Posidoniimonas polymericola: one gene and its partners. The protein of the gene in region 3 interacts with the protein of the main gene of each other region in a pairwise test. Links are inferred from orthologs where the notes say so. Each region holds a gene or a part of one and is shown on either strand. Other genes may lie near its edges. The genes, in order: dnaE, Pla123a_RS04895 and Pla123a_RS08210.

What was found.
Region 1: the proteins of Pla123a_RS08210 (region 3) and dnaE interact in binary tests that used the Escherichia coli proteins (3 or more experiments, as listed by UniProt). The link is inferred for Posidoniimonas polymericola from one-to-one orthologs.
Region 2: the proteins of Pla123a_RS08210 (region 3) and Pla123a_RS04895 interact in binary tests that used the Escherichia coli proteins (3 or more experiments, as listed by UniProt). The link is inferred for Posidoniimonas polymericola from one-to-one orthologs.

The regions. Positions count from the first base shown.
Region 1 is NZ_SJPO01000018.1:72,330-76,638, forward strand. The notes cover bases 110-4,269. They hold dnaE (DNA polymerase III subunit alpha), read left to right. Parts: upstream 110-451; coding sequence 452-4,069; downstream 4,070-4,269. Other genes in these bases: Pla123a_RS23960 (hypothetical protein), read left to right, coding at 110-247; Pla123a_RS23970 (GlsB/YeaQ/YmgE family stress response membrane protein), read right to left, coding at 4,152-4,269. Also shown: more of Pla123a_RS23960, read left to right, coding at 1-109; more of Pla123a_RS23970, read right to left, coding at 4,270-4,309. UniProt on the Escherichia coli protein: DNA polymerase III is a complex, multichain enzyme responsible for most of the replicative synthesis in bacteria. This DNA polymerase also exhibits 3' to 5' exonuclease activity. The alpha chain is the DNA polymerase catalytic subunit.
Region 2 is NZ_SJPO01000002.1:204,771-207,790, forward strand. What follows is about bases 49-2,919. They hold Pla123a_RS04895 (cytochrome c oxidase subunit I), read left to right. Parts: upstream 49-533; coding sequence 534-2,306; downstream 2,307-2,919. Other genes in these bases: Pla123a_RS04890 (cytochrome c oxidase subunit II), read left to right, coding at 49-428; Pla123a_RS04905 (cytochrome c oxidase subunit 3), read left to right, coding at 2,388-2,919. Also shown: more of Pla123a_RS04890, read left to right, coding at 1-48; more of Pla123a_RS04905, read left to right, coding at 2,920-3,020. UniProt on the Escherichia coli protein: Cytochrome bo(3) ubiquinol oxidase is the terminal enzyme in the aerobic respiratory chain of E.coli that predominates when cells are grown at high aeration.
Region 3 is NZ_SJPO01000003.1:358,991-362,037, forward strand. What follows is about bases 149-3,046. They hold Pla123a_RS08210 (pyridoxal phosphate-dependent aminotransferase), read left to right. Parts: upstream 149-991; coding sequence 992-2,101; downstream 2,102-3,046. Other genes in these bases: Pla123a_RS08205 (DMT family transporter), read left to right, coding at 149-916; Pla123a_RS08215 (hypothetical protein), read right to left, coding at 2,173-2,391; Pla123a_RS08220 (hypothetical protein), read left to right, coding at 2,803-3,046. Also shown: more of Pla123a_RS08205, read left to right, coding at 1-148; more of Pla123a_RS08220, read left to right, coding at 3,047-3,047. UniProt on the Escherichia coli protein: Shows aminotransferase activity with methionine and histidine as substrates, and to a lesser extent also with phenylalanine.

The DNA of each region.
Region 1 (4,309 bases), on a different replicon or contig from region 3:
CTGGATCGCCAAGAAGCTGACCGGCGCCGCCGGCTGGGCAATCACCGAGCGGCTTATCGAGCACATCCCCGGCACCCCGGGCGACCACGCCCGGCTCGACCTGCTCGCCATGCGCGACGGGCTGTCCGACGGGCTGGCCGACAAGGCCGTGACGCTGGTCACCGCCCGGGCGACCGCGGTAGCGATCGCGGCGGTGGGCGTGGCGGCGGTGGTGAACGTGCTGGTCGCCGCGGCGCTATCGGTTTGACGTGGGCGGTTTGAAGTGGGCGTTTGACGTTGGCGATTTAACGCAGCGGGCGAATCCTGCAGGTTTTTCGGCCGATTGGCGGCGCCTCCACGCCGCCGCTAGAATGCTGGAGCGTGCTCGAAGCTACCGAGAACTGAGACACCTGGGCTCTGTTCCACCCGCCCTGCCCTGCTCCCGCATTCTTGAGGAAGGACCCGCCGCACGATGGATGCGAAGCCGTTCGTTCACCTGCACTGCCACAGCCACTACAGCCTGCTCGACGGCGCCAGCCCGATCAAGAAGCTGGTAGGCAGGGCCAAGGAGCTGGGCATGAACGGCCTGGCCCTGACCGACCACGGCAACCTGTACGGCGCGCTGGAGTTCTACCGCGCCTGCAAGGACCAGGGCATCAACCCGATTGTCGGCTACGAGGCGTACATCGCCCCAGGCAGCCGCCGCGACCGCGGCGGCGCGTCCAGCAGCAAGGCGGCCGCCTACCACCTGACGCTGCTGGCCCAGAACCGCACCGGCTTCCAGAACCTGGTGAAGCTCGCCAGCCGGGCGTACCTCGAGGGCTTCTACCACAAACCGCGGATCGACAAGGAGATCCTCAAGCAGTACTCCGAGGGCATCATCTGCTTGTCGGGCTGCGTCAGCGGCGAGCTGAGCCGCACCCTGCTGGCCGGCGGAACCACCAACGAGGCCCTCAAGCAGGGCGAGCAGATCGTCCACTGGTTCCACAACACCTTCGGCGACCGCTACTTCCTCGAGATCCAGAACAACGGCGTCGAGATCCAGCGGCAGGCGCTCGAGCTGACGGTCGACCTGGCCAACCACATGGGCATGCCGCTGGTCGCCACGTCCGACGCCCACTACGTCAACCAGGAGGACGCCGAGGCGCAGGACGTCCTGTTGTGCATCAACACCGGCCGGTACCGCACCGACACCAACCGCATGAAGATGGAGGGCGACCAGTTCTACCTCCGCGGCCCGGAGGACATGTACGCCGCCCTGCCCGGCCACGAGGACGCCCTCGCGCGGAGCCAGCAGATCGCCGACTCGGTCGACCTCGAGCTGGAGCTCGGCAAGCGGTTCTTCCCGACCTTCACCGCGCCGGGCAAGGACGAGCCCGACATCAAGGAGAGCGAGGCCTACCTCCGCGAGCTGGTCATCAAGGGGCTCAAGGAGCGGTACGCCGACACCCCGCACCGCTGGCAGGACGGGGTCGCCCCGGGGCCCGAGCACGCGACCGGCGAGCTGTCCGAGGAGGTCATGGCCCGCATCGACCGCGAGCTGCACGTGATCAACACGCTCGGCTTCCCGGACTACTTCCTGATTGTGTGGGACTTTGTCCGCTTCGCCGTGGCGAGCAACATCCCGTGCACGGCGCGTGGCTCCGGCGTGGGCTCGATCGTCTGCTTCGCGCTGAAGATGAGTCACGTCTGCCCGCTGGAGTACGACCTGCTGTTCGAGCGGTTCCTGGACATCAGCCGGCTGGAGGCGCCGGATATCGACATCGACTTTTGCAAGGAGCGGCGGGTCGAGGTCATCCAGTACGTCAAGGAGAAGTACGGCGAAGCCAACGTCGCACAGATCGGCACGTTCGGCACCCTGGCGGCCCGCGCGGCCATCAAGGACGTCGGCCGCACGATGTCGATGCCGATCTTCCGCGTCGACCAGATCACCGCGATGATCCCCGACCAGCTCGGCATCAGCCTCGACAAGGCGCTGGAGCAGTCCGACGAGCTCAAGACCGCCTACGAGGGCGACCCCGAGATCCGCGAGCTGCTGGACCTGGCCCGCAAGATCGAGGGTCTGGCGCGCAACGTCGGCACGCACGCCGCCGCGGTGGTGATCGCCAAGGAGCCGGTCAGCGAGTACGTGCCGCTGCAGCACGTCAAAGGCAAGACCGAGGTCATCACCCAGTGGTCGATGAACGACGTCGAGGACGCCGGCCTGCTGAAGATGGACTTCCTCGGCCTCCGCAACCTAACGATCCTGGCCCGCAGCATCGACCTGATCGAGGAGTCGACCGGCGAGCGGATCGACCCGTACAAGTTCCCGCTGGACGACAAGCCGTCGTACGCCCTGCTCTGCCGCGGGGAGACCAAGGGCATCTTCCAGCTCGAGTCCGGCGGCATCCGCGACCTGCTGCAGCGGATGCGTCCCGACAAGTTCCACGACATCATCGCGACCGCCGCGCTGTACCGGCCGGGCCCGCTCGAGGGGGGCATGGTCGACCAGTACATCGAGGTCAAGCACGGCCGCCGGCCCGCCGAGTACCCGCACCCGGTGATGGAGGAGGTCCTCGCCGAGACCCACGGCGTCATGGTGTACCAGGAACAGGTGATGCGGATCCTGAACCTGCTGGGCGGCATCGAGCTGTCCAACGCGTACAAGTGCATCAAGGCGATCAGCAAGAAGAAGCTGCCGATCATCGCCAAGTTCCAAGAGCAGTTTATCGACGGCGCGCAGGAAAAGGGGCTCGACAAGAAAAAGGCCGAAGAGCTGTTCGGCATGATCGAGAAGTTCGCCGGCTACGGCTTCAACAAGAGCCACTCCACCGCGTACGCCCTGATCGCGTACATGACCGCCTACCTCAAGGCGCACTACCCGGTGCAGTTCATGGCCGCCCTGCTGTCGGGCGACATCCCCGGCCGCAACTTCAAGAGCAAGGACGCGCTGGTCGAGCACCTGGAGGACTGCGAGCGGATGGAGATCGAGGTGGTCCCGCCGGACGTCAACACCTCGTTCGTCGACTTCGCGGTCCGCGAGGGCCGGATCTTGTTCGGCCTGTCCGCCATCAAGGCGTGCGGCGGCGGCGCCGCCGACGCGGTGGTCGCCGAACGCGAGGCCAACGGCCCCTACACCGACCTGTTCAACTTCTGCGAGCGCGTCGACCCCCAGTCGTGCAACCGCGCCACGGTCGAGACCCTCGTCAAGGCCGGCGCGTTCGACTCGTTCGGCGCCGACCGCGCGCGGCTGATGGCCGGCGTCGAGCGGGCGATGCAGTCCGGCGCCTCGGCGATGGCCGACCGCCGCAGCGGCCAGAAGGGCCTGTTCGACGAGGCCGAGGACGAAGCGACCGAGGACGCCTGCCTCGACCTTCCCGACGCCGCGCCCTGGGAGGAGAAGCAGCTGCTGACCTACGAGAAGGAGGTCCTCGGCTACTACCTCTCCAGCCACCCGCTGGCCGAGTACGAGCAGATCCTGCGGACCTACGCCACGCACACCAGCAAGAGCCTGGGCAACCTGGAGCACCGCAGCGAGGTCGTGCTGGGCGGCATGCTGGCCGCCATCAAGATGAGCCACACCAAGAACCCCAAGCCCGGCATGCCCAGCAAGTACGCCATGTGGGACCTGGAAGACCTCGACGGAATCGTGCGGTGCATCATGTGGCCCGAGCAGTTCGCCCAGTTCGGCGACCAGGTCGTGGGCGACGCGATCGTCGGCATCCGCGCGGTGGTCGACCGCCGGCCCGGCGCCGAGGAGGTCAACCTGATCATCAACGAGCTGATGCCGGTCGCCGAACTCGAGACCCGCTTCACCAGCGGCGTCACCATCATGGTGGACGAGACCCGCCACGGCGCCGAGGGGCTCAAGACGCTCCGCGAGATCGTCCGCGGCTACCCGGGCAAGATGCCGCTCAAGCTCCAGCTGATGCTGGCGGACGGCGGCGCGGTGATCCTCGAGAGCGGCCGCCGCGTGAGCCTCGAGGCCGAGCTGCGCCACCGCGTCGAGGAGTTCCTGTCGCCCGGCTCGTTCCGCCTGACCAGCGCCCCGCCCAAGCCCACGCCGCCGCCCCAGAACGGCCGCGGCCGCCGCGCGATGGCGGGGGCGTGAGCGGCGCGAGACAAGTGCAAAAAGAAACGCCGCGGGCAGACGGGCCCGCGGCGTTTTGTCTTTTCGGTTGTCGCCGTTTGCGTTACACAGTCGCGTTCCGCTTGCCGGCGTAGATCGAGATCAGCAGCGCGATCACGGCGCCGATCACCGACATGATAAAGCCCGAGGCCTGCACCAGCTCGCCACCGGCGAACATGTAGCCGATGAAGCCGCCCACGAACGAGCCGATGATGCCCAGCA
Region 2 (3,020 bases), on a different replicon or contig from region 3:
GCCACTCGATCGACGGCACCGACAATCCCGGCGCCGGCGGCCCGAGCTTCAAGGGGCACTACGGCGAGATGGTCGAGTTCACCAACGCCGAGCCCCACAAGATGGACGCGGAGTACATCCGCGAGTCGATCCTCAACCCGCAGGCGAAGATCCGCAAGGGCTACAAGCCAATCATGCCGACCTTCCAAGGTCAGCTGAACGAGGACGAGATCTTTGCCCTCCGCCAGTACATCCGCAGCCTGAACGAAGAGCAGCCCGAGGACTGGGCACCGAAAGAAGGTGAGGAGGAGGGCGACACGGCCGAGTCGTCGGAGCCAGCAGAGACATCCGGAGCAGCCGACGCCGAAGAAGCGTCCGACGCCGAGGGGGCCGCCGACGCTCCCGAGGAGCCCGCGTCCGACGAAGAGTCGACCCAGAGCGAAACCTAGTATTAGCCTCACCAGGGGCGTGGCCGACCGGGGATGCCCGGCACACACGGCCGCGGCCAGCGTCACGCTTGGTGAACCGTAAGCAAAAGATAAGCAGTAGTTGCCATGATCGCCCAAACCGACGGCGCCAACTTTAGTACCCCCTCCGGCACTCGGATCGTTAACCCGCAGGGCCCCAGCTACCTGACCGGTGGCGGGATCATGTCGTGGATCTTCACGCTCGACCACAAGCGGATCGGCGTGATGTACCTGGTGGGCGTGCTCACCGCGTTCCTGCTCGGCGGCGTGCTTGCGCTGCTGGTCCGCACCGAGCTGCTGACGCCGGAGGTGGACTTCTTCACCAACTTCGTGCAGCAGACCGGCGAGGAACCCAACATCGCCGCCGCGAAGGACGCCTACAACGTGGCGTTCACGCTGCACGGCGCCGTGATGGTGTTCCTGTTCATCATCCCGAGCATCCCGGCGGCGCTGGGCAACTTTGTGCTGCCGATGATGCTGGGCGCCAAGGACGTGGCGTTCCCGCGTCTCAACCTGGCGAGCTTCCACCTGTGGGTGGTGGGCGCGTTGTTCTTTATGACCGCCCTGCTGACCACCGGGCTCGACACCGGGTGGACGTTCTACACTCCGTACAGCACAACGACCAACGGGCCGGTGATCGCGGCCACGCTCGGCGTGTTTATCCTCGGCTTCAGCTCGATCTTCACCGGCATCAACTTCGTGGTGACCGTCAACACGATGCGTCCCAAGGGGATGACCTGGTTCCGCATGCCACTGATGCTGTGGGCCCTGTACGCGACCGCCATCATCCAGGTGCTGGCGACCCCCGTGCTGGCGATCACCGTGCTGCTGCTGACGGTCGAGAAGGCTCTGGGGGTCGGCATCTTCGACCCGGCCCTGGGCGGCGACCCGGTCCTGTACCAGCACTTCTTCTGGTTCTACTCGCACCCGGCCGTGTACATCATGATCCTGCCCGCGATGGGCGTGATCAGCGAGGTCATCCCGGTGTACGCCCGCAAGCACATCTTCGGCTACACGTTCATCGCTTACAGCTCGATCGCGATCGCTCTGCTGGGCTTCCTGGTGTGGGGCCACCACATGTTCACCTCTGGCCAGAGCAACCTGGCGACCGTGATCTTCAGCTTCTTGACGTTCAGCGTGAGCATCCCGTCGGCAATCAAGGTCTTCAACTGGCTGGCGACCCTGTACAAGGGCAACATCCACTACAACGCCTCGATGACGTACGCCCTGGCGTTCATGTTCCTGTTCACCATCGGCGGCCTGACGGGCCTGTACCTCGGCTCGCTGGCGACTGTCGTGCACCTGCACGACACGTACTTCGTGGTGTCGCACTTCCACTACGTGATGATGGGCGGAACGCTGGTGGCGTTCCTGTCGGCCCTGCACCACTGGTGGCCAAAGATGTTCGGCAAGATGTACAACGAGCTGTGGGCCAACATCGCGGCCCTGCTGGTGTTCGTTGGGTTCAATGTGACCTTCTTCCCGCAGTTTATCCTTGGCACGCAGGGCATGCCGCGTCGGTACGCCAGCTACAAGCCGGAGTTCGAAGGCCTGCACGCCCTGTCGACGTTCGGCTCGTACCTGCTGGGCGCCGGCCTGACGCTGGCGGCGTTGGTGCTGGTGCACTCGTTGTTCCGCGGCCGCAAGGCGCCGGACAACCCGTGGGGCGCCGCGACGCTGGAGTGGAAGTGCTGCTCTCCCCCTACGCACCACAACTTCGAGGTCGACCCGCTGATGGGTTCGCCCTACGTCTACGACAACTTTGTCGAGGACCCGAACGGCGACGGCTACTACGAGGTCTTGCCGGACTACAAGCGGAGCGGCGTCGGGGCGCCCGACGAGCAGCCCGCCCAGACCTAGCCCGACGTTGATGATCGGGCGGCTGACACGCCGCCCCGCGCGATTCAAACTTTCCCAACGCCCTACGACCAACGCCCCTCCATGGCCACCGCCGAAGCTCCTACGCACGACGCCCACGGGCACGACCACGACCACCCCGAGTGGCTGGCGCACCACTTCGAGTCGCCCGAGCAGCAGTTCGAGGCCGGCAAGCTCGGGATGTGGTTGTTCCTGGCCCAGGAGGTCCTGTTCTTCTCGGGGCTGTTTGTCGCGTACACCGTGTACCGCGCGAACCACCCCGAGGTGTTCATCCAGGCGCACCACTTCCTGAACCCTTGGCTCGGGATGCTCAACACGATCGTGCTGCTGGCGAGCAGCCTGGCGATCGCCTGGGGCGTGCGGGCGGCGCAGAAGAACCAGCAGCAGACGCTGCTGTGGATGCACATCTTTACGCTCGCGTGCGCAGGATTCTTCATGGGCGTGAAGGTGGTCGAGTACAGCTACAAGTTTGACGAGGGCCTGTTCTGGGCCGGCCACGACCGTGAGTACGGCCTGTGGAACGAGGGCCTGGAGCTCGACGCCAACGGCGAGGCGATCCCCAAGTTCCACCTAACCGACGAGGGCCTGCACACCGGACTGCAGGGCGTGATGGTGGGCAGCTTCATCATCGGCGGCCTTATGTACGCCTACGGCTGGCTGCGGCGTTACGCGTCGCCGGTGAGGGCATGGATCTTC
Region 3 (3,047 bases):
CGGCTCGAACTTCATACTGATGAAGCTGGCGTCGTCGGCGTTCAGCCCGGCCGCGATCGGCTCCGCCCGGCTGCTCGGCGGCGCGGTGATGCTGGCGATCATCTGGCTGCTGGTGTCCAAACGCGAACGGCTCACCAGGCGGCAGCTCGTCACCGCGGCGGTCATCGGCCTGGTCGCCAACGCCTACCCGTACGCGATGCAGCCCGGCCTGATCTCGCTCGGCGTCGAGCACAGCTTCCTCGGCATGATGGTCGCCTTCACGCCGATGTCCATCATGCTGTTCTCGATCCCGGTGCTCGGCGTCTGGCCGAGCGCCCGGCAGCTGATCGGCGTGGTCGGCGGCTTCGTGTTCCTCAGCGTGCTGATGCTCGACGGGCACTTCCGCGGCTACTCGTTCGGCTTGCTCGCGCTGGCGATCTCGGTGCCGCTCAGCTACGGGCTGGCCAACGCCTACCTCAAGAAGAAGCTGCACAAGGCGCCGCCGCTGCCCGCCACGGCCGCCATGCTTGCCGCGTCGGGCGTGGTGCTGCTGCCGCTGGTCGCGGCCGGGCCAACGATCGGCCTGGCCGGCCCCGCCGAGCCGACCGACTACCCGCGGGCCATCGCGGCGCTCGCCATGCTCGGCCCGGTCGGCACCGGGCTGATGATGTGGCTGTGGGTGCGGCTGGTGAACACGCAGGGCCCGCTGTTCGCCGGCATGGTGACCTACGTCGTGCCGCTGGTGGCGATGATGTGGGGCGCCTTTGACGGCGAGCGGATCACTGTCAGCCAGCTGGTCTCGATCGCCGGCGTGCTCTCGATGGTCGCCCTGGTGCAGTACCGGGCCGCGGCCAAACCGGCAGGCGACCATGCCCCGACGGAGCCCGCACCTTCCGCGTGCGAGCGGGAGCTTGCGTGCGCCGACGCGTCGCGGTAGGAATGTGGCGGTCCCACCCCTGGCGGGGTGGGCTGACCACCAGTTACTAGTCACCAGCCTCTCGCTTCCAACCGCATGCATCCCTGGCTCGCGAAACGCACCGAACTGTTCGACAGCTCTGGCATCCGCAAGGTGTTCGACCTGGCGGCGAAGCTCGAGAACCCGATCAACCTGTCGATCGGCCAGCCCGACTTTCCCGCGCCCGACAGCGTCAAGCAGGCCGCGATCGACGCCATCAACGGCGACAAGAACGGCTACAGCCTGACCCAGGGCATTGCGCCGCTGCGCGAGGCGCTGGAGTCCCAGGTCCGCGACGAGTTCGGCCAGCCCCAGCGCAAGCTGATTGTCACCTCGGGCACCAGCGGCGCGCTGTCGCTTGCGCTGCTCTCGCTGGTCGACCCGGGCGACGAGGTGATCGGCTTCGACCCCTACTTCGTGATGTACCCGGCTCTGACCGGCATGTCGGGCGGCACGTTCGTGCCGATCGACACCTACCCCGACTTCCGCATCGACCTCGCGAAGGTCGAGGCCGCCATCACCGACCGCACCAAGCTGATCCTGCTCAACTCGCCGAGCAACCCCTCCGGCGTGGTCGCCACGGAGGCCGAGGTCCGCGGCCTGGCCGAGCTGGCCGCCAAGCACGACGTCGCGCTGCTGTCCGACGAGATCTACCGCCCCTTCTGCTACGACGCGCCGCTGGTGAGCCCCGCCCGGTTCAACGACCAGACGCTCGTCGTCGACGCGTTCAGCAAGTCGCACGCGCTGACCGGCTGGCGGGTCGGCTGGGCGCACGGGCCGGCGCCGATCATCGAGAAGATGACGATGCTGCAGCAGTACACGTTTGTCTGTGCCCCGCACCCGCTGCAGTGGGGCGCTCTGGAAGCGATGAACGTCAGCATCCAGCCGTACGCCGACAAGTACCGCGAACGCCGCGACCATTTGGTCGCCGGCCTCCGCGACGCCGGCTACACGGTCCCCCAGCCGGGCGGGGCGTTCTACGCCTTCCCCCAGGTCCCGGCCGGCTACGCCAACGCCACCGAGTTCGTCGCGCAGGCGATCGAGCGTGAGCTGCTGATCATCCCGGGCAACATCTTCAGCAAGCACGACTCGCACTTCCGCATCAGCTACGCCGCCAGCATGGAGACCATCGACCGCGGCCTCGCGGTGCTGCACGAGCTGGTCTAGGCCCTTCGTATATGAACCACGAAGGCACCAAGCCACAAAGTAATCGCACGGACACCTACCAGATGAAATCGCTAGCGGTTCGTGCATGTTCGGGTAGTCACCTCGGTTTCATTCTGTTTTCCGGAAGCCAGCAAGGCGGACACTGCATATTCCAAGTACTCCCTACCGAATCTGATGCCTTTGGTGATCCGTCGTTCCAGTTCTTGGAGCAATTTGGTTTTCGAATCGCTGGTGAGCATCAGTGGCAGCGCGTAGGCGATAGGATTGAGGTTAAGCTTGCGGGAGGTCATTCGGCTATTGTCAAACTCAACGCGGGTAAGCTGGAGTTCTCCACGGGAGATGTGTTCGAAGTAGTTCCGTGCAGTGCGAGCGATGAGGGAGCGTCCCTCGCTGAATCCTCTGACTAATGGGTGGACCGGCGATCGTGAACTACTTAGCGCGATTGTCACCTTCGTGTCTTTGTGTCTTTGTGGTTCACCTCCTTCGTATAGCGCTTCATCAACCTGCCTTCCTGAAGTGAGTGGCAATCACTGGGTAGGCGCCAGTTCTACTCTGCATTGATCGCTCGCGATCTGCATCGCGATTCTACCGACGCCGTCACTGCTAGCTGCGACATTTCGCCTTGCGCCCTCGACGCGACGGCGCCGAAGTAGTATTGGACACCCAAGACTACCTCCCTCGTCGCCTGAGAGACCGCATCCATGCAGCGTCGTGAGTTTATTGGTCGAGTCGTTCTCGGAAGCTGGTGCGGCGTGGGCGTCGCCTCGTCCACCGGCTGCGGGACCATTTTCCATCAGGACCGGGTCCACCAACCCCACTCCAACCAGCTCGACTGGAAGATCGTCGCCGCGGACGCCCTCGGGCTGATCTTGTTCTTCGTGCCGGGCGTGATCGCGTTCGCCGTCGACTTCTACACCGGCGCGATCTACCTGCCGTACGCGGCGTA